Regions from separate parts of the Halomonas sp. AOP22-C1-8 genome, predicted to be linked through region 3. Evidence: predicted binding sites of a transcription regulator. Region 3 holds the regulator's gene; each other region holds the start of a gene.
The links. Region 3 encodes FNR, which switches genes on or off when oxygen is low (the NO sensors DNR and NnrR bind a similar motif). Its sites were predicted from a motif close to TTGATNTANATCAA; they were not measured.
Positions count from the first base shown of each region.

Region 1: frdA (fumarate reductase (quinol) flavoprotein subunit) is a predicted target of FNR. The motif match lies at 3,036-3,049, and genes of this name have one in related genera.
Region 2: ACT3TY_RS00640 (1,4-dihydroxy-2-naphthoate polyprenyltransferase) is a predicted target of FNR. The motif match lies at 3,083-3,096, and genes of this name have one in related genera.

Region 1 is NZ_JBQSYD010000001.1:117,492-127,236, reverse strand. Features, by position in the region: gene menD (2-succinyl-5-enolpyruvyl-6-hydroxy-3-cyclohexene-1-carboxylic-acid synthase) at 1-572, shown strand, start outside; gene menH (2-succinyl-6-hydroxy-2,4-cyclohexadiene-1-carboxylate synthase) at 562-1,329, shown strand; gene ACT3TY_RS00615 (anion permease) at 1,349-2,890, opposite strand; gene frdA (fumarate reductase (quinol) flavoprotein subunit) at 3,167-4,954, shown strand; gene ACT3TY_RS00605 (succinate dehydrogenase/fumarate reductase iron-sulfur subunit) at 4,951-5,703, shown strand; gene ACT3TY_RS00600 (fumarate reductase subunit C) at 5,714-6,115, shown strand; gene frdD (fumarate reductase subunit FrdD) at 6,112-6,531, shown strand; gene menB (1,4-dihydroxy-2-naphthoyl-CoA synthase) at 6,573-7,433, shown strand; gene menC (o-succinylbenzoate synthase) at 7,433-8,389, shown strand; gene menE (o-succinylbenzoate--CoA ligase) at 8,408-9,745, shown strand, end outside.
Region 2 is NZ_JBQSYD010000001.1:127,303-137,047, forward strand. Features, by position in the region: gene menD (2-succinyl-5-enolpyruvyl-6-hydroxy-3-cyclohexene-1-carboxylic-acid synthase) at 1-1,105, opposite strand, end outside; gene ACT3TY_RS00630 (isochorismate synthase) at 1,111-2,505, opposite strand; gene ACT3TY_RS00635 (DoxX family protein) at 2,522-3,022, opposite strand; gene ACT3TY_RS00640 (1,4-dihydroxy-2-naphthoate polyprenyltransferase) at 3,175-4,101, shown strand; gene ACT3TY_RS00645 (antibiotic biosynthesis monooxygenase family protein) at 4,127-4,429, opposite strand; gene gabT (4-aminobutyrate--2-oxoglutarate transaminase) at 4,746-6,017, opposite strand; gene ACT3TY_RS00655 (NAD-dependent succinate-semialdehyde dehydrogenase) at 6,029-7,480, opposite strand; gene ACT3TY_RS00660 (APC family permease) at 7,511-8,926, opposite strand; gene ACT3TY_RS00665 (aminotransferase-like domain-containing protein) at 9,163-9,745, shown strand, end outside.
Region 3 is NZ_JBQSYD010000008.1:67,415-77,159, reverse strand. Features, by position in the region: gene ACT3TY_RS06430 (DUF4212 domain-containing protein) at 1-172, opposite strand, end outside; gene ACT3TY_RS06425 (DUF294 nucleotidyltransferase-like domain-containing protein) at 894-2,708, shown strand; gene ACT3TY_RS06420 (DNA polymerase III subunit epsilon) at 2,717-3,367, shown strand; gene ttcA (tRNA 2-thiocytidine(32) synthetase TtcA) at 3,539-4,450, shown strand; gene fnr (fumarate/nitrate reduction transcriptional regulator Fnr) at 4,437-5,189, opposite strand; gene hemN (oxygen-independent coproporphyrinogen III oxidase) at 5,252-6,679, opposite strand; gene ACT3TY_RS06400 (sulfite exporter TauE/SafE family protein) at 6,764-7,489, opposite strand; gene ACT3TY_RS06395 (heavy metal translocating P-type ATPase metal-binding domain-containing protein) at 7,486-9,342, opposite strand; gene ACT3TY_RS06390 (alpha/beta fold hydrolase) at 9,487-9,745, shown strand, end outside.

The sequences.
Region 1 (9,745 bases), on a different contig from region 3:
TTTGTCATCGGTTGTTGCAGCAGGCAACCGGGCAGCTGTTTGTGGGTAACAGTATGCCCGCAAGGCTGATGAACATGCTGGGCGCGTACCGCACAGCGCCTTTGCGGGTATTCACCAACCGCGGAGCTTCCGGTATCGATGGGCTGATCGCCACGGCCTACGGCGCCAGCGCTACCAGCGACCAGCCCACCACGCTGATCGTGGGCGATACCAGCGCGCTGCATGACCTTAATAGCCTGGCGCTGCTGAAGCAGGCCGTTCAGCCGCTGGTGGTGATTATCCTCAATAATGATGGCGGCAGCATCTTTCATATGCTGCCAGTGCCCAAGGAAGGTGCGCTACTTGAGCGTTATTTCCGTCAGCCACATGGTTTGAGTTTTGAGTACGCGGCGCAAATGTTTGGGCTTGCCTATGCCGCACCTGGCTCGCTGGAGAGCTTCGATGCGGCCTATGCCCGTGCCTTGGAAGGAGGCGTTACACTGATAGAGCTTAACGTGCCACATCAGCAGGTTGCAGACGATCTTGTGGCGCTGGCAGCAACGCTAGGTAGGCGCGATAACCATGAAGGCTGAATATGAAGCGCACGCCCAGCCACGCCCAACGCTGGTTATGCTGCACGGCTTGTTAGGTGATCGCCACGATTGGGCGGAGGTCATCGCTGCGTTGAAAGATGTGCCGTGCCTGGCGTTGGATTTACCGGGCCACGGCCAAAATGACCAAGTGGCGGTCGACTCTTTCTCCGCTTTTCACCACTGGCTAACCGATACGTTGGCCGCGCAGGATATTCACCGCTACTGCTTGCTGGGCTACTCGCTGGGAGGGCGTTTGGCGCTTGATCACGCCCGCCGCCAACCTGCGGGGCTTGAGGCGCTTTGGCTGGAGAGCGCTCATCCAGGCTTGCCCGAAAGCGAGCGCGATGAGCGTATGGCCCATGATGCACGCTGGGCACAACGCTTTGCGCTGGAACCTCTTGAACGCGTGCTTACCGACTGGTATCGGCAACCCGTCTTTGCTGATCTTACATATACGCAGCGAGCGCGGCAGATTGAACGGCGGTTGGCCAATCATGGCCCGTCCGTGGCGACAATGCTGCGAAGCACGTCGCTCGGCAGGCAGTCCTCTCAGTGGCCGTGGCTGGCTGAAACGTCACTTCCCATTGGTTACTTTTCAGGTCGGCAGGATACTAAATTTCACACACTTGCCGCCCGCTTGGCTAACATAGCCCCTCGCGTGCACCCTATCGCGCTGGAAGGCGGGCACAACCTGCATACAGAGCAAGCAAAAAGCATCGCCGAACCGATTAGCCGATGGTATCAACGCCTCGGCTAAACGGCTCGCTCACCTGGGGTCAGTTAATCAACAGCAGCCACGGCAAACCGATAGCCAGCCAGGCCACTAAGAACAGCAGACCAAAAATAGCCCCGAGCCGCCAATAAAGGGCGCTTGGCAGATAGCCGCTGCCATAGTAAACCGGGCTTGGGCCGGTGCCGTAGGGGGTGATAATGCCCATAAAGCCCAGCGTGGGGAGCAGCAGCAGGATAAACATCTGCATATCCAGCCCTGCAATACCGGAAGCCGCCGCCAGCATCACCGGCAACAGGGCGGTAACGTGGGCCGTGACGCTGGCAAACAGGTAGTGCAGAAGATAGAAAATCACCGTGAGCGCCACCATCGCCATGACGGGATTAAAGTGGCTGATTTGTTCACCCACCACGCCACCAAACCAGTTGACGAATCCGACCTGGCTTAGCCCGCCTGCCAGCGCCACCAGCGTTGCAAACCATACAAAGGTATTCCAGGCAGCTCGATTGTCGAGGATATCGTTCCAGCTCACGATACCGGTCAGCAGCATGCAGCAAATCACCACCAGGCCTACCAAGGAGGCGGACACAACATCGCCCGCAAAAATCCACAGCAGTAGCGCAGAGACGACCATGACGACCAGCAGTATCTCGTTGCGAGTAAGCGCCCCCAGTTTGTTCAGCTCATCCCGCGCCCAGTTGGACACTTCTTCACCGGCTTTCACTTCTGGCGCGCAGAGCCAGTAACAGAGCAGTGGGACCAGCAACAGCAGCAGAATGCCAGCGGGCGCTACGGCGATAAACCACTGCCCCCAGTTAATATGAATACCGGTAGCGCTTTCTGTCAGAGCAATGGCCAACAGGTTGGGGGCAAGCGCGGTTAGAAACAGCGAGCTGGTCACACAGGTCGAGGTGATCGCTGTCCACATCAGAAAACTGCCCATGCGCTTCATGCTGGGGTCATTGGGCTGGGAGTCGTAAAGCGGCGGCAGATTGCGAATGACCGGATAAATGGTGCCCCCGCTACGCGCCGTGTTGGAAGGTGTAAAAGGCGCCAGCACCGCATCGGCGATCATTACCGCGTAGCCCAACGTTAATGTGCGCTTGCCCATGGCCTTGACCAGCCAAAGTGATATGCGCCTGCCTAGCCCGGTTTTTTCATACCCCAGCGCGAACATAAACGCGCCAAAAATCAGCCACACTGTCGAGTTGGTGAAGCCCGAAACGGCCCATGAAAAGGCCTGGTTGGCAGCATTAAAGCCTTCGGTCGCTAGCTGTTCGGGTGAAAACAGCACCCAGCGGGAGAGTAGCGCCACCAGAATCACGCCGATTAACCCAATGACCGCGCCTGGCAAGGGTTCAAAAATCAGCCCCACCACACAGCCCAGAAAAATAGCGAAGAAGTACCAGGCGTGAGGAGCAACCCCCTCAGGCGTGGGTATCAACGCAACGATAATGGCCACTACAAGCGGCGCTAACAACTTCCAATCAAATGCTGATTGCACGCTACTGTTCATATCAAGCTGCCCCCCTCTTATTGGCTGCGAAAGCAGCCGAGTCTCTTCACTGCTAACGCTGTTGATTTTCATCTGCTTGCGGTTGCATACGTTGCAGAGAATGGCGATAGCGACTAATAGTTAAAATTGTAGTTGGAATTCTTTATTAAAATTAATAAATGAGAAATTAAACTTAACTACTCTTGTTAAAGCATCGCCTGTCTTAAAGATGCATTTCTTGATATGCGTCAATAGAGCTTGGCATGAGGGGATAGCACGTACCTGGAGTGTGATAAGTTCAACCAAAAGACACCGCATCGAAGCGTGTCGCCACTACCGCCTTTGACTTGGCTACAGTAAGGGAATGTCATGCAGCATCGAGATTTCGATATCGTGATTGTGGGTGGAGGCGGCGCAGGCTTACGTGCCGCTATCGCCGCAGCAGAAAGCGCCAAGGCACAGGGCATTTCTCAAAGTATCGCCCTAATTTCCAAGGTCTATCCTATGCGCTCGCATACCGTTGCCGCTGAGGGCGGTGCGGCGGCGGTAACCAGCGAGGAGGATACGTATCAGGCGCATTTTGATGACACTGTGTCGGGCGGCGACTGGCTGGTTGAGCAAGGCGTGGTGGACTATTTTGTGCATCATGCCTACCAGGAACTGGTGCAGATGGAGCGCTGGGGCTGCCCCTGGAGCCGCAAGGAGGATGGTAATGTGCAGGTACGCCGTTTTGGCGGCATGAAAACCGCACGTACCTGGTTTGCCGCCGATAAAACCGGCTTTCACATGCTGCATACCCTGTTTCAAACCTCGCTCAAATATTCCCAAATTGAGCGCTTCGATGAGTATTTCGTCCTTGATCTTGCCGTGCACGAAGGGGCCGTTATTGGCGTCATTGCCCTTCAAGTGGCCACCGGCGAGCTTATTTTGTTGCGTGCCAAAGCCGTGATATTGGCAACAGGAGGTGCCGGGCGCCTGTTTCGCTTTAATACCAACGCAGGGATCGTGACTGGCGACGGGATGGCAATGGCCTATCGCCACGGTGTGGCGCTTAGGGACATGGAGTTTGTTCAGTATCACCCCACGGGCCTTCCCGGCTCCGGCATTTTAATTACCGAAGCGTGTCGTGGAGAAGGCGGTATTTTGCTCAATAAGGATGGCTACCGCTACCTTCAGGATTACGGGCTGGGCCCGGAAACCCCACTGGGCAAGCCGGAAAACAAGTACATGGAGCTGGGCCCTCGCGATAAGCTCTCACAGGCCTTTTGGCAGGAGCAGCAGGCGGGCCGCACTGGCACCTTTGGCGATAGCGATGTGGTCTATCTTGACCTGCGCCACTTGGGCGAAGCCTACCTTCTTGAGCGCCTGCCCTTTATCTGCGAGCTGGCTAAATCCTACATTAACGTTGACCCGGTCAAAGAGCCGATCCCTATCCGCCCGGCGGTGCACTACACCATGGGCGGTATCGAAACCAATCCTCACTGTGAAACGTCGGTTGCCGGGCTTTATGCGGCGGGTGAATGCGCCTCTGTTGGGCTGCATGGTGCTAATCGCTTAGGCTCCAACTCGCTCACTGAGCTACTGGTGTTTGGTCGTTTAGCGGGGGAGCAGGCAAGCCAGCGCGCGGCGCAAACCGAGTGGGCAGACATGCACCTTCTGGAAACCCAAGCTACCCGTCAGCAGGCAAAACTAGCGCATCTTTGTGATGGTGAGGGCAGCGGCGAGACGTGGGTTACGCTTAAGCATGCCATGGTGCAGGCCATGGAGAGTGGCTGCGGTATTTATCGTACCGAAGAGGGTATGCGGCAGTCGTTGGAGACGATTCGTGAACTGCGGGCGCGCTATCAGAAGATTCGTGTCAACGACACCAGCAAAATATTCAACACAGAGTTGCTTGAGTGCATTGAGCTTGGCTACGGGCTGGATATTGCCGAGGCATCTTGCCTTGGTGCACTGGAGCGGCGTGAGTCCCGTGGCGCTCACCAGCGCTTGGATGACGGTATGCAAACGCGCGATGACGTTAACTACCTCAAGCACAGCCAGGTGTTTTATCAAGGCGATGCACACGCTCGGTTGGCATGGCAGGAGGTAGACGTGCGTTTTTCCGCGCCCGCAGAACGTACCTATGGGGATGCGTCCAAGGGAGGCAAGGCATGAGTACTCAGCAGGTATCCACCCGGCGCATCAGCGTCAAACGCTATTTACCCGACAATTCTACCGAGCCCTATTGGCAGGAGTATGAGCTGCCAGTCGACGACAGCACCTCATTGTTGGATGCGTTGAATCACATCAAAGAGCAGCTCGACAGCACTCTGAGCTACCGCTGGTCGTGTCGCATGGCGATCTGTGGCTCCTGTGGCGTTATGGTGAATGGCGTCCCCAAGCTTGGCTGTAAGACCTTCCTGCGCGACTTCGACGATGAGATCCGCATTGAACCGTTGGCGCACTTCCCCATACAGCGCGACCTGGTGGTTGATATGGAGATATTCCTCGATCACCTGGCCGCCGTTAAGCCCTACCTGATAGACGACAACCCGGTAAAGCCCTTTGACCCGAAGGCGCCAGAAACCTATCGCCAGTCGCCCCGGCAGCTTGCCCGTTACAAGCAGTTCGCTAACTGTATCAACTGTGGGCTTTGTTACTCCGCTTGCCCGCAGTTTGGGCTTAATCCTGAGTTTATTGGCCCAGGAGCCATTGCGCTGGGGCATCGCTATAACCTGGATAGCCGTGACCACGGTAGCACGCAGCGAATGGACGAATTGAACCGCCATGAAGGCGTGTGGAGTTGCACCTTTGTGGGCTTTTGCTCAAAGGTGTGTCCCAAACACGTTGACCCAGCGGCGGCTATCAATCAGAGCAAAGTGGCGTCCGCTAAGCACACGCTAATTGCGCTGTTTAAGGGCTAGGAGAAAGGGTATGGATAAGTCGACATCGCAACGCTTTGTGCCGTTAAAACGTAACTGGTGGCTGAAACTCCGCTTTTTTAAACTCTATATGCTGCGTGAAGCGACGGTGTTACCGCTGGTTTTTTTCCTACTCTGCCTACTGGCGGGCATGGTCGCGCTGCTCCAGGGCCCAGATAGCTGGCAACGATGGATCGCCTTTATGGGATCTCCCATCGTTTTGCTGCTCAACCTTTTGGCGCTAGCCGCCAGCCTGTTTCACGCGGTGACCTTTTTTGTGCTGTTTCCTCGCGTTATGCCGCTGCGCATCGGTAACTACCAACTACCGGATAAGGCGATTGTGGCGGGACAGTGGGCGGGCGTTCTGGCCGTACTGCTGTTGTTCATCTGGCTGTTTGGGAGGGCGTCTGTATGACTAAACCAACCATGAATGCGTCAGGCGCGGGCAGTCAGCGCACGAATCAGCTTCCCCACCACCAGGCCTACGATGAGTCGCTATGGTGGGGACTATTCAGTGCAGGCGGCGTCTGTTTTGCCGTGTTACTGCCCTCTGCCATCCTGTTTTTTGCCGTGCTGCTTCCCTTGGGCTGGCTACCTGCCGACGCGCTCAGCCATGAGCGGGCATCGCGACTGCTATTCAGCGTGCCAGGCTTTCTGTTTGTTGGCGCGGCGGTCTGTTTGCCGCTTTTTCATGCCGCCCATCGCCTGCGCCACGGAATGTTTGACCTTATTTTGGGCCGCGACACCACCAATAAAAAGCTGATGTATGGCGCTGCGGCGCTGTTAAGCCTTCTGGCACTAGGGCTGGCCGTGGCAGGTATGTTGCGCTAAGCCCGAAAGACGCCAATACCTAATGAATCAGGGAACTTTGAATGATCCACGGACTTACAGAAGCGGAACTCTATCAACCGGTTGAGTGGCAGGACCACTCCGGCGACTACCAGGATATTCGGTATCATATCTCCAAAGAGGGCATTGCACGCATTACCATCAACCGCCCAGAGGTGCGTAACGCCTTTCGCCCCTTAACGGTTAGCGAAATGATTCAGGCGCTTGGTCGCGCACGTCACGATAGTCGCGTCGGCGCGATTTTGCTCACCGGCGCAGGCGATAAAGCGTTCTGCTCCGGCGGTGATCAGCGCATTCGCGGTGACTATGGCGGCTACCAGGATGAGCAGGGTGCTCATCACCTGAACGTGCTGGATTTTCAGCGTGATATTCGTACCTGCCCCAAGCCGGTTGTCGCCATGGTGGCAGGCTACGCGATTGGTGGTGGGCATGTGTTGCATCTTATGTGTGACCTGACCATTGCGGCGGATAACGCGGTTTTTGGCCAGACCGGACCCAAAGTAGGCTCTTTCGACGGCGGCTACGGTGCCTCGTATATGGCGCGCATTGTGGGTCAGAAAAAAGCCCGCGAAATCTGGTTTTTGTGCCGCCAGTACAGCGCTGCGCAAGCGCTGGAGATGGGCCTGGTCAACCACGTGGTGCCGCTGGATGAGCTTGAAAAAGAGAGCGTGCGCTGGTGCCGGGAGATGCTGCAGCACAGCCCAATGGCGCTACGCTGTTTGAAAGCGGCACTGAATGCCGACTGCGATGGCCAGGCCGGGCTGCAGGAACTAGCGGGTAACGCCACTATGCTCTATTACATGACCGATGAAGGCCAGGAGGGGCGTAACGCGTTTAATGAGAAGCGGCCCCCGGATTTCTCTCGCTATCCGCGCAACCCGTAATGCCATTAGCGCTTTACCGCTACGCGCTGCCACTGCGCCAGTCGCTGCTGTTTAACGGCCAGCGGATCACGCAGCGTGAAGGACTGTTGGTGTCGATTAACGGGCAGTGGGGTGACATTGCGCCACTGCCTGGTTTTTCAGTAGAAACCTTAACCGATGCCGAGACCGAAAGCAGGGCCTGCCTAACCGCCTTGAAGCGCGGTGAAGAAGCAGTGCCCACGCTCCCCTCGGTACAGTTCGGGTTCGACTGTGCACAGCACGTTTGGCCCCCACATTGTCCCGCCGCGTTAGCGCCTTACCCACTATTACAAGGCGAGCCCGTATCGCTGATCGCGATGCTGGATAGCGCGTTAGACAACATACGCAAGGGCGGGCAGCCGCCACCTTCGCGCCTCAAACTCAAGGTAGCGCGTTACGCAATGAGCGACGAGCTAGCGCTGGTCGCTAGGCTGTCTGAAAAGCTGCCCGCTACCCAACTGATTCTGGATGCCAACGGCGGCTGGACAAGGGAAGAGGCCACGCGGTTTTGTCGACAGCTACCGCGTGAACAGATCGACTATCTGGAAGAGCCCTGCCCCACCTTTGCTGACACCATTGCCGTGGCCGATGCAGCGGGTGTGAAGATTGCGCTGGATGAAACGTTGTCACGTAACGCGCCCTGGTATTCCCATCCTCATATTGCTGCCCTGGTCATTAAGCCTACGTTGATAGGCGCGCTAAGCGCCTGCGAGGCACTTGTACAGCGGGCACGGGCAGATAATCTGCGGGTGGTTATTTCCTCAAGTTTTGAGTCTGATCTTGGCCTGGGCCTGCTGGCTCGGCTGGCCCGTCAATGGGCGCCCACAGAACCACCGGGGCTGGATACCGGAAACTGGCTGGCTGAACGGGTAACCACCACGGCAGGCGATGTCGTTGTTGGGCGCTTGACGTGCCTCTATCAAGATATGCAGGAATAACCAGGAGCGTGCCGCGTGATGCAACCTTGCCCCATTAACTATTGGGCCACCGAAACTCCGCAGCATATTGCGCTACACAGTGGCTCAGTGACGCTTACTTATCGAATGCTTGATAGGCGTATCGCCGCGTTGGCGCGACAGCTGGCGCAAAAGGGGTTTCAGCCTGGGGACAAATTAATGGCCCCGGCCAAAGGCGCATTGGCCTCGTTATTATTGGCCTGGGCTTGTCTGCGTGTCGGGGTGGTTTTCTGCCCGCTTAACCCGGCCTTTCCAGATACCCATCAGCACGCGCTTGCCCAGCGCCTACAGGCCAGTCGCATTTGTTATACGGAAGGCGAGCAGGGTGACGCGCAGGTAACGTCATCGGCTCCAGTGCCAATCACCCTCGATTTTTCCGAAGAGTTAATGACCGAACAAGCGGTGCAACTGAATGCCGATCAGCGCTGTAACACGATTTTTACCTCGGGTTCCAGCGGCATGCCTAAGGCGGTACTGCACCGGCTGGGGAATCATTTGGCCTCGGCCAGAGGCTCGGCGACCTTAATTCCGGTTGATCAACAAAGCGGCTGGCTGTTGTCGCTACCGCTGTTTCATATTGGCGGCTACGCGATTCCCTTTCGCGTATTTCTCGCAGGTGGCCGGGTCATTCTGGATGATGGCGCTGCGCCGCTGGCTGCACGCCTGGAACAACAGCCTATTACACATCTTTCACTGGTACCCACTCAGCTCTGGCGCTTGTTACAAGCAGGTTTTGACCCCGCCAGGACACAGCTGCGCGAGCTGCTGCTGGGCGGAGCGGCGATCCCCGCTCCCTTGGTTGAGCACATGACCTCGCTGGGGCTGACGCCAAAAGTTAGTTATGGGCTATCTGAAATGGCAAGCCAGGTCTGTACCGGTACTCCCTCGGCACCAGGTGTCGTTGGCAAGCCACTTCCGGGGCGCGATGTTCGGATCATCGATAATGAAATACAGGTGCGGGGCGATACCCTGTTTAGCGGCTATTTAAGTAACGGTGCGCTGGACCCAGCCCTAAATGACGAGGGCTGGTTTGCCACCCGGGACAAGGGGTATTTTAATTCTGCGGGGGAACTGGTGGTTGAAGGGCGGCTGGATAATGGCTTTATCTCCGGCGGTGAGAACATTCAGCCGGAAAGCATCGAACAGCGGTTGGTGGATCACCCTAGCGTCGCCCAAGCGCTGGTGGTTGCTGTGCCACACCCCGAGTGGGGTGAGCGCCCCGTTGCCTTTATTGATTGGCAGGCGCAAAGCGGCGAAGATCAGGCCCTGGCCCGCTGGGTGCGCGAGGCGCTGCCGGGCTTTATGGTGCCCGATGCATGGTTGGCGTGGCCCTCGGTG
Region 2 (9,745 bases), on a different contig from region 3:
TAAGCCGGTGCCAAGGGGTGCGCTCGGTCTCACGTTCAAGCGCGGCCACCACGGCCTCGGGCGGGCAAATGAAGCGGCGCTTAACGCTGTAATCAGGGTCGAGCCGCTGGGGGCGCGAGTCCACCAGCCAAACATCCTGCCAGGAATGACGAGCAATAAACTGCGTCAGGCGCTTGGAGATAAGACGCCCGCCAAATTGCAGCAACACATCGGCCCGCTCCAACTCCTCGACAAAATGAGGATCGTGCAGCGCCAGGTCAAAATAGATCACGTTTTGGCGGTCAAAACGTACCTGGCTTTGTAGATCCGCCAACAGTGGCCAGCCTAATCGACGGGATAACGTCACCACCTGCTGCGCCTGGTGCGGGTCATCTATACATCCCGCCACGATAACGCCTCTCTGACACGAAAAATCTGCCCACTCGGTAGAAAACACGGGCGCTTGCGTACTGGGTACCCACTGGCTCCACGGCACTGAAGAGGTCAGCCAGCTGCCAAGAGGCGCCAGATAATCCGTGGCATCCTCTCTCTGGTGGCCGGGGTAAAGAGGCTCGCGGTAGCGGCAGTTAAAATGCACAGGGCCTGGCGTACGCTGCTGTTGATCAATAGTTTGATCAACAGTGCTGAGTAGAAACGCGGCGCTCAGTTCAGGGCCAGGGGGCGGAAGGTCGTGATGCACCACGGTATGACGAGCAAAGATGTCGCGCTGGTCGATGGCCTGGTTACTGCCGTTATCCAGTAGTTCAATAGGGCGGTCGGCTGAGAGCACTACCAGCGGCACCCCCATTAGCTTGGCTTCTACGACGGCAGGATATAGATTGGCAACCGCCGTGCCCGAGGTGGTGATAACCGCTACCGGGCGGCCGCTTCTGCGCGCAAGACCCAGTGCCATAAAGGCCAGGCCACGCTCGTCAAAATGGCAGTGGCAGCGAAGCCCGGCATGCTCGCTGGCCGCCATGGTGAGCGGCGACGAGCGTGAGCCCGGCGCCAGCACAACGTCGCGCATGCCCAAGCGGTAAAGCTCCTCAAGCAGCAGTGCGGCCCACACATGGTTAAAGGTAGCGTGCTGAAGCGGAAAGCCGCGCGGCATGGCGTTCGCGGTCATTGGTATTACCCCATGTTGAGCAGCGACATAATGTCGGCAATTTTGTTGTCCAGCTCACGCCACTCTGCATCAGGCTGAGAGCCCGCGACAATGCCCGCACCGGCATAAAGGCGAATCTCATTAGCGCCGATATGAGCGCATCGGATCGCCACCGCAAGCTCCGTACTGGCCAGGCTCACCCGGCCAAATACACCCGCATACCAACCCCGCTGGTGATGTTCGTGCTGCCGGATAAACGCCAGCGCCGATGCACGAGGAACACCGCCTACCGCTGGAGTAGGCGGCAAACTGGCAAGCAGCGCCTGGTCCGTCACCGTGTGATGCAATTCGGCATGAATAAGGCGGCGGATATGCTGCACAGAGCGCAGCTTAAGAACATGGGCCTCCCCGGCTTGAACATCGCGAGACAAGGGCTCAAGCCGGGTAAGAATATCCTCATAAACGCACTGGTTCTCCAGGCTGTTTTTGGTATCTACCAACAGTGCCTCGGCAAGGTATTGGTCCTTTCGTGCATCAGCGCCACGATGGGTGGTACCCGCTAGCGCCTCGGTTACCAGCTGCGTACCTTCTCGCTGATAAAGGCGCTCCGGTGGGCAACCGATAAAGGCGGTCTCTGAATCCCACTGAATGCCCAGTTGAAAGCACGCCGCCGCCTCTGCCTGCCAGCAGCCCAGCAGCGCCCAGGGCGATGGCGTTTTCGATGCGTCATCCGCGATAACCAAACGCGTCTCTCGCGATAACACCACTTTGGGCGTATGGCACAGCTGATCAGCGTGGGTCACTTGGGACACCCACGCTGACCACGCCTGCTGGGCAGGGGCGTCATAACGTAAATAGGCATGCGGACGCAGAGGGGGCAGCGGTTGTTCTTGCTGGAGACTGGCTAAAAAGACGCGTGCTTCGGCTATTTCAAGGTCGCCACAACGGTCGTCAAAGCGCAAATTGAGCGTCAGTAGCGCCCCCTGTTGTGAGCGCTTAAGTTCAACACGCGGCAATATAAAACAGCAATTTTTGAAATTTTCCCAGCCGGGCGACGTAGCATCAAACGCCATGCCGCCGAAATAGTCCGGCTGCTCACCAGGCAAGGTTGCGAGTTTGGCAAGGTCGGCCTGTAGTGTCTCAAGCGAATCGGTGACGCTCACCATGCCTAGCGTCGCGTACTCCGGTGCGCCAGCGTCTCGCGCTTTCCAGTAGCCGCGCGGAAAAACCGTTTGCGCGTCCAACCATCCCATCAGGCTATCAACGCGGCAAGGCACGCTCAGGCGTATAACCCCCTGAAGGGACGGCACAGGCAATGCATCAAGCCGGTCCATAAGCTCAGCGACAGCGCTCTGGCTGTTCATATGCGCCAACCCGTAAGCGACGCTGCTGCCTGTTACCCAGCGCATGTGTTCAGACAATCAGTGGCCCCGCGTCTCAGATAAACCGAGTGCGGCGCGTAATGCCCAGCCTCTGTTTGATATAGGGTAAGACCCAACGGTCTCCCCCAAAATGGCCAGCGTTCGCGCCCGCTACCAGTAAGAAAAAGGTTAACGCAATCATCCACGGGTTGGTGGAGACCGTACCCGCCATTAGAAACGACATATTCATCACAATAGCGAAGAAGCCTGCAAAAGAGGTCAGCACCCCCACGATCAAGCCCAACCCCACGAGTATCTCCCCCAGCGGGATCACCACATTAAACATACCCGCATAGGGCAGCGCAAAATGCTCCAAAAAAGCAACGTAGTTGGGATACACCATGCTCCCTTCCCGCATCACAGGGTTCGCCACCGCGTTACTCAGGAACCCTTGCGCATCAAAACCGCCCGTCAGTTTGCCGATTCCCAAACTGAGCCAGGTAATCCCAAGATAAAGCCGGAAGGCTAGCCAAACAAGCGCTGCATATTTGCTTTGTCTAAATAAGTCGCCGATCATCGAATTAACTCCTGTTAAGAGGGATTAACAATAGTTTGCGATAAGACACCGCTGCTTCTTTTGACGCAGGTCTACTTTTTAGCACTTAATAATACATAGCTACGCACGCCCTTTTAGTCATTTAACGTCATCACGACCAGGACACCAAAGCAATGGATCAACCCGACAAGCACCGCCCGTTCCAGGTTTGGTTATTAGCGGCCCGGCCTCGTACGCTGCCTTTGGCATGTGCCTCTATCCTGCTTGGCTCAGGCCTTGCGGCGCACGCACAAGGGTTTAATCCGAGCGTGCTACTCCTTGCCCTGCTAACGGCGATTGCCCTGCAAGTGCTTTCAAACCTGGCCAATGATTACGGCGATGCGGCGACGGGGGCGGATGATCACCAGCGCATAGGCCCGGTTCGCGCTGTCTCTTCAGGTCTACTAAGCCCACGCGCCATGCGCGGTGGAATGGTGGTGATGGCGGTCGTTGCCGCCCTGTGTGGACTGTTGCTACTGCTGACGGCTTTTGGCAATCAGTGGGCGTCCATTCTCATCTTTATTCTTCTGGGTGCTGCCGCGCTGCTGGCCGCGGTCACGTATACCGTAGGGCTGGGTGGCACGCCGTATGGCTACCGGGGGCTGGGAGATATTGCGGTCTTTATCTTCTTCGGCTTGTTAGGGGTACTCGGCACGTACTACCTGCATGCACAACAACTGGACGGGCTTACACTACTGCCCGCGGCCGCTTGCGGGTTACTGGCAACCGCTGTATTGAACGTGAATAACGTGCGCGATATCGAAAGCGACACGCGCAACGGCAAGATCACCCTGGCGGTGCGCTTGGGCCGCGCTAACGCCATTACCTACCACTGGATATTGCTGGCAATGGCGCTACTGCTCACCGTGATTTATCTGGTCGCACTGCCCGCCCCCTGGCTTAGCTGGAGCTGCCTGCTGGTTGCCAAACCGTTAGCAGACGCTGCCAGAACGCTACACCACACTACCGACGGTGAAACGCTTACCGGCATGCTGAAAAAAACCGCGCTATCGACGCTGATTTACAGTGTACTGCTCTCACTCGGCCTAGCGCTCTATTAAAGAGGCCAAGCCGCTTGCCCCGTGCTTAAAGCACGACCTCATACCCTTCAAATTTGGGCGGCCCCAGGTAGATACCTTCCGGTGACTTGGCACCCGCGTGAGCCTTACGAAACGCCTCTGACTGGGTCCAGGCGCGGAAAGCCGCTTCCGACTCCCATACGCTGTGGGAAATAAACACGGTGTGCTCTTCCTGGCTTGCGCCCTGCAACATGTTGAACTGCTTGAAACCGGGCACGTCGCTCAAGTGCGAATCACGCTTACGCCACACCTCCAAAAAATCCTCTTCGCGGCCTGGGGCAATCTGAAAACGGTTCATTGCGATATACATGACAACTCTCCTGCTGGGTTGGTCCTGCCAAGTTAGTTACGCGGCGACAACTTGATGGTAACGTCACCATCAAGTAACGAACAGCTTAGGCTTGTGAAGAAAACTGCTTGCGCTGCTGATAGTGCCCACGCTCTATTATCTGCCAACACCAGCAGATGCCAACAAGCCTGAAGTTCTGGATTAACCTTCTCGTTGCCTGGTCGGCAGGTGGCAGCCAGCGGATTGGCTGTCGTCTGTTGATGCCCTAGCCCGCCCCCCCCAGCAAGCGAATGCTGTTGGCGGGGGCGGGCTATAGATGCATGCCTAACGCGGCGTATTAGCCAAGCGCTTCCAGCGACTGCTCGATGATGCTCAAGCCCTCTTCCAGCACCTCACTTGACACAGTCAACGGTACCAGAATACGGATGCTGTTGCCGTAGAAGCCGCAGGAAAGCAGAATCAGGCCATTCTTGCGCGCCTTGGCGCAGAGTGCGCCGGTCAAGTCGGTGTCGGGCTTTCCGTTACTATCCAAAAGCTCGAATGCCGCCATGGCGCCCAGCTGGCGGCCGTGCGCCACGGCGGGAAAGCGCTCTTCCCATACGCCAAAACGTTCAGCCAACAGGCGACCCATCTGCGCGCTGCGCTCAAGGATATTCTCTTCCTCGATCACTTCGATAACCGCCAGCGCCGCAGCACAGGAGAGCGGGTTGCCACTGTAGGTGCCGCCCAGTGAGTTGGGGCCCGAAGCATCCATGACCGCGGCCGACCCCACGACAGCAGACAGCGGCATGCCGTTGGCCAGGCTCTTGGCGGTCGTCAGAATATCCGCCTCGATGCCGCTATGTTCCAGCGCAAACAGCTTGCCAGTGCGCGCAAAGCCAGACTGCACTTCATCGGCAATCAACAGAATGCCGTGCTCGTCGCACAGCGCGCGCAGCGCCTGTAGGTACTCGGGTGAAGCAATATAGAAACCGCCTTCGCCCTGTACCGGCTCGATCACGATGGCCGCCGTGCGGTGCGGGGCGATATCGGTCTTGAACAGCGTGCGAATGCCATCGAGTGACGCCTCTTCACTGATGCCGTGCAGCGGATTCGGGAACGGGGCGCGGAATACGTCGCCCGGCATCGGGCCAAAGTCGTTCTTGTAGGGCAGCACCTTGCCGGTCATGGCCAGCGTCATCATGGTGCGGCCGTGGAAGGCACCATCGAAAGTGATGATGCCGGTGCGGCCAGTGGCGGCGCGGGCAATCTTCACGGCGTTTTCCAGCGCTTCGGCACCGGTGTTGACCAGCATGGCTTTACGCTCGGGGCCACGTACCGGGGTCAGTTCACACAACTTCTGACACAACTGCACATAAGGCGCGTAGGAGATGACCGCAGCGCTGGTGTGCATGACCTTGTGCAACTGCGCTTCAACCGCGGCAACGATTTTCGGATGGCGATGACCCAGGTTGAGCACGCCGATGCCGCCCGCGAAGTCTATCCAGCGGTTACCGTCGGCATCCCAAAGCTCGGCGTTTTCAGCACGCTCGGCAAAGGCCGTATTCGGGGTCGCTGCGCCGTTGGCCACATAGCGGTTTTTGAGTTCGTTCAGTTCGTGATTAGTCATGTTCATTCCCCTTATAAGCCGCCGACGCAGACGTATTTCAATTCAGTAAATTCATCGAGACCGTGATGGGAGCCTTCACGGCCAAGGCCAGACTCCTTCACGCCGCCAAACGGCGCCAGCTCGGTCGAGATCAAGCCTTCATTAACGCCAACCATACCGTACTCAAGCGCTTCCATGGTGCGCCAGATACGGCGATAGTCGGTGGCGTAAAAGTAGGCTGCCAAGCCGAACGGCGTATCGTTGGCCATCTGGATGGCCTCTTCATCGCGCGTAAACCGGAACACGGGCGCGACGGGGCCAAACGTTTCTTCATCGGCCACGGCCATGGCGGTCGTCACATCGGCAAGTACCGTAGGCGTAAAGAAGCGCTCGCCGGCTGCATGAGGCTCGCCGCCGCACATAAGGCGGGCGCCATTCTGCATGGCGTCGTCCACGTGGTGCTGCACTTTATCGACCGCGGCCTGATTGATCAGCGGACCAATCACGCTGCCGTCTGCCAGGCCATCGCCTACTTTCAACGCTTTCACGCGCTCGGTGAGCTTACTGATAAACGCATCGTAAATGCCGTCCTGGACCAGAAAACGGTTGGTGCACACGCAGGTTTGCCCGGCATTGCGGAACTTGGAAGCGATAGCACCGTCCACCGCAGCGTCCACGTCGGCATCGTCAAACACGATAAACGGCGCGTTGCCGCCCAGCTCCATGGCGGTCTTCTTCACGGTGCTGGCGCACTGGGCCAGCAGACGCTTGCCCACCGGCGTGGAGCCGGTAAACGACACCTTACGCACGCGTGGGTCGGTGGTCAGCACTTCGCCGACTTCTGCGGGTTTGGAGGCGGTCACCACGTTGATGGTGCCCGCGGGCAGGCCCGCTTCCAGCGCCAGATAAGCCGCCGCCAGTGCGGTTAAGGGCGTCGCTTCAGCGGGCTTAATCACCACGGTGCAGCCGGCGGCAAGAGCCGGGGCGCACTTGCGGGTAATCATTGCCAGCGGGAAGTTCCACGGCGTGATCGCAGCAACAACGCCGACCGGCTCACGCAGTACTAACAAGCGCTTGTCGGCGCCGTGGCTAGGCAGGGTTTCCCCGGCCATGCGCTTGGCTTCTTCAGCGAAAAACTCGATAAACGAGGCGCCGTAGGTGACTTCACCCTTGGCCTCTACCAGCGGCTTGCCCTGCTCAAGCGTCATCAAGCGGGCGAGATCATCGGCGTGCTCGATGATCAGTTCGAACCAGCGACGCAGCAGGGCTGAGCGCTGCTTGACCGGGGTGGCGCGCCAAGCGCTACCTGCTTCATAAGCAGCGGCGACCGCATCACGGGTATCTTCCGCGCCAAGCTCTGCCACACGGGCGATGGTTTCGCCGGTGGCAGGATTATCCACGGCAAAGGTCTCTGTGCCCTTGCGCCACTCGCCGCCTACTAGGGCGGGGACGGCTTCGTGCAACCACTGTTCGATAAAGCTCATGCAATGCTCCTGTGAATGTCGTAGGACGGCTTACAGATCCGCCATCATGTGTCGGTCGCTATAGGCGCGGCCATAGGTGAAGAGCGCATGGATATACAGCGCGATGCCCAGTACCGACCAGCCAGCGAAGATGCTCCACTCTGCACCACTCAACGCGGCCGGGCTGCCCGGCAGGTAGAGACAGGCCATGCCGAAGGACAGAATGATGGCCAGGGTGCCGCAAAGCTTGCCGTGACGGATACGGAACGGTCGCGGCATATCCGGCTCGCGAACGCGCAGCACCATAAAGGAGATGGCTACAAAGAGGTACGCGATCACGATGCCTAGACCTCCGGCGTTAACGATCCACACTAGCGCCGGGCGGCCGAAGAATGGCGCGATGCAGGAAAGAAAGCCCATCAGAAAGATAGCGTTGGTAGGCGTTTTATAGCGTGGATGCAGCTTGCCAAAGGGGGCCGGCAGCATGCCGGCTTTAGCCAGCGCATAGATGGCCCGCGAGCCGCCAATGTAGAACGCGTTCCAACTGGTAATGATGCCCGCGATACCGGCCATGACCATCAGATTGCTGGCCCAGGGAGCGTTAAATAGCGCGCCCATGGCGTCCGGTACACTTAAGGAGCTTGCGGCAAGCTCAGAACTGTCAAGCGCAAGGCTGGTCGCCAGAATGATCAGCGCATACCACACGACCGCCAGAATGACCGAGAGCATCAGCACCTTGCCGATGGCCTTATAAGGAAGATTGATCTCTTCTGCGGCCTGGGGAATCACGTCAAAACCCACAAACAGGAAGGGCACCATGACCAGCACCGCAATGATTCCAGCTACGGTGCCGTTATCGCCATGGGCAAAAAGCGGCAGCATGTTGATGGTTTCACCTTCAAACAAGGCACCAGTCACAAACATCACGCCCGCCAGGAGAATCATGCCGGTAACCACCTTCTGTACCAGCGAGGCGGTCGTAACGCCAAAGTAGTTGATCAGCATCATGGCGAGTGAGCCGCCTACACCTACGGCCACCCAGGTGGCTTTTACTTCCCAGCCGGCAATCGTCCACAGGTGCCCAACGGCGTAATTAGGCGCTAGGTGTTCGATAACCGAGGGCAGTGCGACGGCTTCCAACGCCACCACGCTTAAGTAGCCAAGAATGATCGCCCAGGTGCATAAAAAGGAGGGCAAATGGCCCAGGGCACGATAGCTGTAAACGTGCTCACCGCCCACTTTGGGCATGGCGGAGGCAAGTTCGGCGTAGGTCAGACCCACGAGTACAATGGCTAAACCGCCCACGATAAAGGCTAAAATAGCACCCAGGCTGCCAGCCGATTGAATTGCCGTGCCGGTAAGAACGATCCAGCCCCAGCCAATCATGGCGCCAAAGGCGAGTGCCAATACATCACCACGGGCGAGTACCCGGACGAGCTTATCCTGTTCAGAAGAGGGAGTGTTCATGGCAAGAGTCCTGCAGGTTATTGGATGTTGTCGTTGGCGCTCTATGGCGCAGTATCCTGATACCGTTTAAACGGTATCTAAACACGCTAGCAGGCTGGACGCAGAACGCGTATACACCACTTTTGTGTTTAACTAGACCACTTTTAGCTTGCACCAGATTGGTGCGCAATCGACTCGCGTTAATCGTTTGAAAGCCGGCACTATTAGGGCTTTTGAAGGCGGCAAAGGGGCTTTTAATGGAGCGTGAACAGGTCGTGCACCAACTTGTGCATCTTTATGCACTTCAACCTGAACGGCTGAGCAAGCAGGTGCGTATCGAACAGGCACTGCGCTATGCGATTACCCAGGAGTGGCCTTCGGGGATGCGCTTGCCGGCTCACCGCAAGTTAGCGGAAGGCTTGGGTGTCGCCCGTCAGACGCTGGCATTAGCGATCAATACGCTACTCAACGAAGCGTTGCTTAAAACGGCTCATGGCCAAGGCACCTGGACCCGAAAACCAACGACGAAACCTGCTGTACTTATTCATCAGGAACGCCCGCTTTCCCAACGTGCGCAGAAAGTGCTCCACAGCCCAGGCGCCAGCCTTATCCAAAGCGGGGCTTTTGTGCCCGGCATCCCGGATATCGCCCAGTTCCCCATGCGTAAGTGGCGCCAGCTGTATGCCAGTGTGACCGTGCCGCAAAACGCCTTGCTGCTCTCCTACTCGACCGGCGGCTACGGGCCGTTAAAGCGTGCGATACGCGATTTTTTGGAGCGCTGGCGCAATATTCGCTGCGACATTGATCAGATTATTATTACCGACGGAACGCACAACGGCA
Region 3 (9,745 bases):
GCTGAGCAAACCAGAAGCCCAGGTCTGTTCCCCCTATTTGAATGCTTGCTAGAAGCGGTCTAAACAAAATCGCGCATCCGTAAGACACGAAGGCCCACACAATAAGGCATCCGGTAATTAAACGAACGTTGGCTTTCCAGTATTCCGCAGCATTGGATTTGTCATCTGCCATTGTGTTGCTCTCCACTTGTGTTTTTAGGTTTGGAAAGTTCACCAGGAATAGTGTTTAGCATGTCAGGGTAATTGCACGCTAAAACTACCTACCGCTTGGTCTTGTCTCTTGGTTGGTTATTGGTTGTTGCCGTTGATACAAGCGTTTTATGAGATTTTGGTAAGTTTTGGTTAGCACTGTGCAATTACCCTGAATGATGCATTGTCAATACTGAACAATAATCGCTAAAAAATAATCCCAGACTTTGGTATCACTATCTATTGTAGACTAAATAAAGAGTTTCAAATGGCTGAATATTAGCGTTTTTACGTACATTTTTTCAGCAGACTACTCGTTAGTTGAACGATGGTCTAGGGTTTGGTTAAAAGATAATGTTTGCTACTTTAAAATAGCGTTCAATGCTAACGGTTAGTTGCTGGGAAGGTGCTACTTTAGTCGTTTAAACCAACGTCGAGGCGACGTTGGAATAATAGATAAAGGTATATAGAGTAGTATGTGTTTTTGAGTGGCAGGTTTCTGTACAGGCTTATTTGGGTTAATTGGTTTACTTTATTGAGAAGGACTTATGCTAGGCAGTCGGCTGACGCTACCGTTACTAATAAAAAGTAGTAGGCTGGCTCTTAAGCACCGTAAACCAGAAAGAAGTACCTCACCCGTTGATTGACGTACTTCCAATTTTACGGACGTCGCTTTTTTCTTTTGTAGTGTAAGGACATGCCCCATGGTTGATGTTGATCTGTCCCAACTGCCATTTACCTTGCTTGATGACACGGGGCGCGAGCATGTTCGTCGAGGCATGGACCTTGCCTATTTTGACCGCGATGACATTATCCTGGAAATGGGCGAGCAGGGTGCTTACGTTTTTCTTATTCATAAGGGAGACGTCGCTGAGATAGACCCCTCCTTGCCTGCGGCAAGTGCTCACATTGGGCACTACACGGCAGGGGACTTGTTTGGCGCCATTAGCATCTTGAACGGAAAAAGCCGCTACCGTTTTCAGGCTGAGCAGGAGTGCCTTTGTTACACCATGCCCAGCCTTCTGTTTAGCCAGCTGTGTCGCCAGTACCCTCCTTTTGAGCAGTTCTTTAGGCAGTCACTTGCTCACAAGGCGCGCTTGTTGACAGAAAAGCGCGCCGACGGTGGCGTCACCATGGCAGGCTTTATGCTGGCTCGCATCAGTGAATGTATGCGAGCGCCCCTGCTGATGGATGCTTCTACCACTATTGCCGGGGCGGTTGAAAAGCTTAACGAAAGCCATGCTGACAGCCTGCTGGTGGAAACCCAAGGCAAGCTTGGCATGGTGACGAAAACCGATTTGCTCAATGGCCTGGTCGTGAGCGGTTTCACGTCAGCCACTCTGGTGGGGCAGGTAGCGCACTTCTCCCTTGTCACGGTAACGCCTGAGCAGTACCTGTTTGAAGCCCTGGTGTTAATGACTCGGCACAAGGTTACCCGCGTTGTGGTGATGGAGCAGGCCGCGTTAAAAGGCGTGGTCGAGCTGACGGATGTGCTGAGTTATTTTTCCAGCCGAAGTTACGTTGTTAGTCTGCAGGTGGAGCAGGCTGATGACTTGGAAACGTTGGCAGTTGCTAGTCATCGTACCCCTGAACTCGTCACAGCCCTTATGGCACAAGGCGTTAAGCTTAATTTTGCCATGGACCTGCTGGCGGCCTTGAATGGCCGGATTATGAGCAAGGCCTGGGATTTTGTTATCAATGAGGAGCATCATCAGCATAGCTGCCTGATGGTGATGGGGAGTGAAGGGCGCGGCGAGCAAATTTTGAAAACGGATCAGGATAACGGTCTGATTTTAGACGACGACGCCCAGTGGCCAAGTGTCGCCGATGATATGCAGGCCTTAACCGAGACGCTCATAAAACTGGGTTACCCGCCGTGCCCTGGTAATATCATGGTCTCTAACCCCGAGTGGGTTGCCAGCGTTTCTCAGTGGAAGAAGCGTATTGCTCAATGGGCCAACGTGCGCGATGGCGATAGTTTAATGAAACTTGCCATTATGCTGGATGCTCATTCAATGGCAGGGAATCCATGTTTACTTGAAAGCGTGCGCGAGGCGCTATTTGCGCGCTGTGCCCATGATGAAATTCTGCTTTCCTACTTTGCGCGTGCGGCTCTGCGTTTTTCAACACCGCTGACGCTTTTTGGTTCGCTTAAAAAGCCTCAGCACGGTATCGATATCAAAAAAGGCGGCATTTTTCCGATTGTCCACGGTGTACGTACCATGGCGCTTGAGCGGCGCATCAGCGTAACCTCGACGCTGGGCAGGTTGGAGACACTGGTTGATGATGGCCGCCTTGAACGGCGCACAGCTGATGATTTAGGAGAGGCACTTTCACTGTTGACCGAGCTGCGTCTTAAACAGCAACTTAGCGGGCAGGATATGGACGATGCGCGCTCCAATCACGTGGTGGTGCAAGAGCTCTCGTCACTTGAGCGCGATTTATTGCGCGAGTCGCTACATATCGTTAAAGACTTTAAACAGCGCCTCTCCTATCGTTACCATTTAGAGTATTCATGAGCAGCGCTATGCAAGGCAGCAAAAAAGGCATGGCACTGCTGGGGCAAACGCTGCGCAGAATGTTTAAGCGTGAGCGAGATCGGCGCCGCTATGCGAATTCGCCTTACGCCTGGCTTTTCCAGCCCTATATGGGGGAAGAGCTAGTGGCGCTGGCTTGCGAATCAATACCCGGTGAAACGTCGGTATTAAGTGTGGCTGCTGTGGTACTTAATCAACAGCAAGTGCACACAAGCCAGGCGTGGGTGGCGACGTTTGCCGACCCACAAACGGTTGACCAGACGGCGCTGCGCCAGCATCAGCGGCTTTACAATCCCGCCACGGCGGTACCCCTCTGTGCCGAGACACTGCATGCGTTTACCGATTTTATTGGCAACCGGCCGCTGGTCGGGTGGCAACTGGACCAGCAGTTTTGCATGCTTAATAGAGCCTTTAGAACGCACCTCGGGTTTGGGCTGCCTAATGTTCAGGTCGATGTGGCCAAACTGCATCAACGCCAATTGCGCCGTTTACACCCGTTAGTGGAGTCTTCCCAACCATTTTCCGAGGCGCTGGCCTGCTGGCAAGTGCCTGCTATCTCGACCCAGAGGTTGTTAGGTAAAGCCACCGCAAGCGCCTTGCTGTATATGCGCTTACAGCGTGATATGGCGCAATCGGGTTAGCTTCAAGCGTAATGGCGCCTGTGCCGATGGCCGTATTGATAACCGTATTGATAACCATAGTGATGACCGTAGTTATGACCATAGTAACGACGTGATTTTGCCAGTTGGGTGAACGGCGGGAGTATTGTTAGAATAGCGGCTGCTCCTTCTACCATTGGCAGTGCTTATATCATGCAACACCTTGATCATTTTGACCCCGCCGCGGCAACCGTTGCACCGACGCCTGACCTGCAAGGCCAGCCGGCGCTTGAGGACGCCAAACAAAAACGCGAATTCAACAAGTTGCAAAAGCGACTGCGGCGCGAGGTAGGTAATGCGATTATCGATTACCAAATGATCAATGAGGGTGATCGGATCATGGTCTGCCTGTCGGGTGGTAAAGACAGCTACACCATGCTTGAGATTTTACGCAACCTGCAGCGCAATGCGCCGGTGAATTTTTCACTGGTGGCGGTCAATATGGACCAAAAGCAGCCTGGTTTTCCTGAGCATATACTGCCCCGGTATCTGGAAAAACTCGGCGTGGAGTACCGCATTCTGGAGCGCGACACATACTCGGTAGTGAAAGAAAAAACGCCGGAAGGCAAGACAACTTGCGCGCTTTGCTCGCGGTTAAGGCGCGGGTCGCTTTACGGGTTTGCCGAAGAAATCGGCGCCAACAAGATCGCCCTTGGCCATCATCGTGAAGATATTCTGGAAACGCTGTTTCTCAATATGTTCTTTGGCGGCAGCCTGAAGGCAATGCCGCCCAAGCTGCTTTCCGATGACGGCAAGAATGTCGTGATTCGTCCGCTGGCCTACTGTAAAGAGGCGGATATTGCGGAGTTTTCGCGCCTGATGGAGTTCCCGATTATTCCCTGCAACCTGTGCGGTTCGCAGCCGAACATGCAGCGTCAGGTCGTTAAGGAAATGCTGGCCGAGTGGGACAAAAAGTATCCGGGGCGTTTGGAAAGCATGTTTAAAGCGGTCACTAACGTCGCGCCTTCGCAGCTAGCTGACCGCGACCTGTTTGACTTTGCGGGACTGGAAGCCAAACAGGAAGCACTCATGGCGGGGCGTATTGAAGCATTTAACGTGAGCTAATCACCGGCTCTTCCTCTTCAGCAAGCGCTATAAGCCGCTGCATATCGAGGATGTTAACCTCGCGCCCTGAGACGGCCACCACGTCTTGCTGCTGAAAACGGCTCAAGATACGGCTGACCGTCTCAACCGCCAGCCCCAGATAATTGCCGATATCCGCACGCGCCATTGAAAGCCTAAAGCTGTAAGGCGAGTAACCCCGACGCCGAAAACGCTCTGAAAGCGTCAGTAGAAAACTGGCCAGCCGCTGGTCGGCGGTTTTGCGCGACAACAGGCGCATCATGCGCCGGTCATCGCGAAGCTCCTTGCTCATACTGCGGTACAGCTGACCACGAAGCTCCGGCAGCTCCTCTGAAAGCAGGTCCAGCCGATCAAAGGGAATTTCGCAGATGGTGGTGGTTTCAAGGGCAATCACGCTGCCTGGGTAGTGCTCTTCGTCAATGCCGTCCAATCCGACAAGCTCGCTGGGCAAAAAGAAGTTAGTGAGCTGATCGTTGCCATTACCTTCGCTGGTTACCTGTTTTAGGCTGCCTGAGCGAACGGCATACACACTGGTAAAACGGTCGCCTTGACGAAACAGTGTTTCGCCCTTTTTCAGCGGTGCTCGGCGTCTGATGATGGCATCAAACTGCCCCATGCCTTCAAGCTCAAGCGCTAGTGGAAGGCAAAGCGAGCTTAGGCTGCAGGTCTGGCAGCGTGCTTCTTGAAGAAGCGAGCGTCGTTGGCTTGTCGAGGGTAGCATGACTATCTCCCTGTTTCTCTTTTGCCTAAATGGCTATCTACCGCAGGCGTTGATGCCGCCGGTTAAACGATTCTTGAGTAGCGTTGGCCTGAGTGCCCCGGAAGGTAAGCATCAAACGCCATGGCCAGTTGGCGAATCAGTAAACGGCCCATTGGCGTCGCCTCAAGCGTATCATCCAAGCGAACGATTAGCCCGTCCTGTTCAGCAGTGCGTAGGCTTTCCAGCGCACTGGCAAAGTAGTCGTTGGCGTTAACCTGCCATTGCCGGCTAACCGCTGCTAAATCCAGGCGCATATCGCACATTAAACGTTCGATAACGTCGGCTCGTATTAGGTCATCCTGATTTAATCGTACGCCTTTCACGGTAGCCAGTCGACCTTGATCCAGGTTCTCTTCGTAGCTAGCCAGGTCAGTAGGGTTTTGCGCATAGCTATCGCCTATTCGGGAAATAGCTGACACGCCCAGACCGATAAGATCGCATCTGGCATGGCTGGAGTAGCCCTGAAAATTGCGCTGTAGGGTGCCGTTGGCTTGGGCAACCGCCAGGCTGTCATTGGGTTTGGCAAAGTGATCCATCCCAATATGTTGATAGCCCGCAGCGGTCAGCATGTCGATGGTCGTACGCAGAATCGAAAGCTTTTCATCCGCACCTGGCAGGTCATCCACGCTGATACGTCGCTGAGGCTTGAAGCGTTCAGGCAAATGCGCGTAATTAAACACGGATAAACGCGCCGGATTTAACGCGATCACCTGTTCAAGCGTCTTGGCGAAGCTCCTTTCCGTTTGAAAGGGCAGACCGTAGATTAAATCCAGATTCAGCGAGAGAAAGCCCAACCGGTGTGCTTCATCCATTAGTGTTTCGGTAAGCACGCGAGGCTGATGACGGTTAATCGCCTTTTGAACGCGTGGGTCCAGGTCCTGTACGCCAAGGCTCAGGCGGTTGAAGCCCAAAGACTGCAGGTGGCGCAGGGTTAAAACATCGGCTTCGCGCGGGTCGATCTCAATGGCGTAGTCACGCTCTGGTGCGTTTGAAAGACCGAAGCGTGCGTCCAGGCGGTCAATCAAGTCGCCCATCTGCTCCAGTGAAAGAAACGTAGGGGTGCCTCCGCCCCAGTGCAACTGATTGACAGGGCGCTTTGTATCCAGATGACGGGCCGTCAGGACCATCTCACGATCTAGCCGATAGAGATACGACTCGGCCAGGGCGGTGTTCTTCGTGGCAATTTTATTGCACGCGCAATAAAAGCAGATTTTGCGACAAAACGGGATATGGACATAGATGGAGAGCGGGCGCTGGCTTGCGTTGCTGCGCTCAATGGCCTGGGTCGCATTTTCGGCGGTAAACCCTTCGTGAAAGGCCAGCGCCGTCGGGTAGGAGGTGTAGCGTGGGCCGCTTTTATCATAACGGCGCAGCAATGCGTCATCCCAGCGGGTGCTGGATGACGCGGTAGCAGTAACGGATGAGGGGACAGCCGTGGCACATACAGGCATGAAGAGGCGCTCCGGTAGCTGAAAATACGTTTTAAAAGCTACCGATAGGCTAGAGAACATAGCGCTGTAGTGCGTTGCGCCAGGTCAATGATTGGCGTGTGAGTGTCCGCCTGAATGCCCACCTGAGTGCATGTTGAGTGCCCAAAGCTGCCATACGGCAAAGCCGATAATGACGAGCGCAGCGATGGTTCTTGTCGCGGGGTGACGAATAAGATGTTTAAGCTTGCGTGCAGCAAGTCCTGTGGCCAGTAGTGTAGGCAGGGTGCCCAGGCCAAAAGCGCCCATTAATAAAGCCCCTTGAAGCGGCCGGGCCGTCGCCAGGCTCCAGGCCAGCATTGAATACACCAGCCCACAGGGCAGCCAGCCCCAAATGGCGCCTAGCGCGCATGCCTGGGGGAAATGAACCACCGGCATCAAGCGTCGGCCCCAGGGCTCAAGGTGACGCCATAATCGTTTGCCCACGGCTTCCACGCGCAAAAGCCCTTTCCACCAGTTAGCAATATACAGCGCCATGAGAATCAGCATGAGCGCTGCAACGCCTTGCAACAACTGGCGCGCCAGCAGTGAGGGCGAAAGCACGGTGCCCAACGCGGCTACCAGCGCGCCTGCCGTCATGTAGCTTAATATTCGGCCCAAGTTGTAGCTTAGCAGTAGGCCGCCCATACGCGCCGAGCTACGCATGCTGGGCGGAATGGCAAAGGTTAATGCGCTCATGACGCCTCCGCACATGCCGATGCAGTGGGCCCCGCCCATCAATCCAAACACGAACGCGGCGATAAGCGGAGGAAGATCAAGCCCGGTCGGGTTCATGGCACGCCTTTGACTGCTGAAGTGGATAAATGGGAGGTGGATACGTTGGAAGTAGATAGCCTGTGTGAAAAGCGTAGCGTATTAGCAATGACGGCAAGCACACTGACGCCAGCGCCCGTGATGGCGCCAAACGGCGATAGAACGCCTACTGCCGCCAGGCAAAGCGCTATCACGCTGATGGAGGCCGCCATACCCATTGAGTGTTGTATGCAGCGCTGCGTGGCGCGCGCAATGCCAAGGGTTTCTACGGCGCGCCCGCTTCGTGGGCTGAGTATGACCACGTCTGAGCAAGACGCTATCGCCTCGTCTGCTGCCTGCGTTGTTGTGGCCAATGAAAGCAGGGCGCAAGGATTCGTCATCACCACGCCTCGTGTGCGTAACTGCTGGTAAGCGACCGTCAGCGCCGCTGGGGTTGCCAACGCCAGTGCGCAAGGACTGCCTGCTATTAGCAGAGAAAGCAGTACATCCAATGCCAGTAGCGGTTTAAACCACCACCAAAGGGCTGCCACGCTCAGCGTTATGATAAGCAGGCCAGCGGTCCATTTGTGCACGCTGCGCGCGTTAATACTGGCCAGGTGCTTCCCAGTAAAAGCAGCGCCAACTAGGGCGCTTAGTACTGCAATACGGGTATGGGCAGGCGGTTGGACTACGTTAATCACCAGCGGGTTTTCGAGGTTTTGGCAGCCTGCCAGCACGCTATCTCCTTTCGCGTAACTCACCGGGAGCGGTTCGCCGGTGAGCTGTGAGGTGTTCAGGCTTGATGCGCCTTGCTCGATAATGCCGTCAGCAGGTATCCGCTGCCCCGCGTTCACTACGATACGATCACCTGGGCAAAGCTCACACGCGGGTAAAATTCGCTCGCTTTTATCGGGGTTACGCCGAATGGTTGTGGCGGGTAGGGCTCCTTTAAATGTGTCTTGAGGGCTTCTTAAAATGGGTAATGATCGAGCGCAGCCAAAAAGCAGTAACAGCGTTGTGAGCAGCGCAATCATGCCAACGTACATGCCAACGTTGTGCTCCCCTGTGTGAAAAAACGATGCGTAGCCGCTGGCCAGGTAAGCGCAGCCCAGTGCCAAGGTAATGGGCACGGCCGGACCCAACAAGCCACGCTTTATATCGGCAAGCGCTTGTCGAAAAAAAGGCGGCGTGGCAAACAGCATGACAAGCGTTGCCAGTACCATGGGAAGCCAGTGAAGCAGCGTAGTAGTATGCGTATTGAGATCCCCTCGTACTTCACTCGGCAAAAAAAGCATGAGCAGCGTGATACCGAGAAGGCACGCCCCCGATACTCCCAGCCGCCAGGCACACAGGCGTTTTTTATAGCGCACGCGTTCCTGTGCAGGGTCTGGCTCAAAAGGCAGGGCGCTGTAGCCAATGCCGGCAAGCTCGGCCAGTAGCTGGGAAAGCTTAAGCTTGCTGGGGTGCCAGCTAACGTGAAGGCGATGCCGTGATAAATCGACGGCACTTGAAATGATGCCTTTCAGCGCATTTAAGCGATGTTCAATTAACCAGCCACAGGCATTGCAGGTAATACCTTCTACCGCGAGCGTAGCGCTTAACTGGTCACTGTCGACGCCAGGGGGCAACGTTTTCCGGAATTTTGCCTCAAATTCAGGGCTGTCGAAATACGCCCATGCATCGCTATCGAGTGTCTCTCCGGCAGGCGTTTCGGGCAGCTCAGTGCGCTGCTGGTAATAGCGCGCCAGGCCGCCCTGTACAATGGCATGGGCAACGGCCTCGCAGCCTGGGCAGCACAACGGGTACGTGGTATCGCCCAGCGTTATATGCCAAGGCGCATTGCTCGGAACAGGGCTGCCACAGTGGTAACAAGAGGAGGCCGATAACGTTGTCATGGCTTCGCTGCCCGTGCTTTAAATAACCGTATCATCAACGCTTTATCAGGTAAGAGTGTTTCCTTAAGGTAGCAGCCATCGGAAAACTCTTGAATGAATAGTGAAGGTTTAGCGGATTAAAATGCCAGGAGAAAGAAAACAGTGATGCCAGACGCTTATGCAGGATATTTGCCCCTTCCACCAGACGCGCTGGAAGATGTCTTGGCGAAAACTGAAGCCCCCGGCTTCTTTTTGGTGGAGGGGCTTGGGCCGCTGGCAGTGGTGGGGCGGGCGCGTATCGGGCGAATTTTATGGGCGCATGGCGCAGGTGCTGGGCATCAGTCATCTTTTATGCAGCGCATGATCAATGGGCTGGCAGCCCAAGGGCTTCAGGTGTTTGCGATTGACTTTCCCTATATGCAGC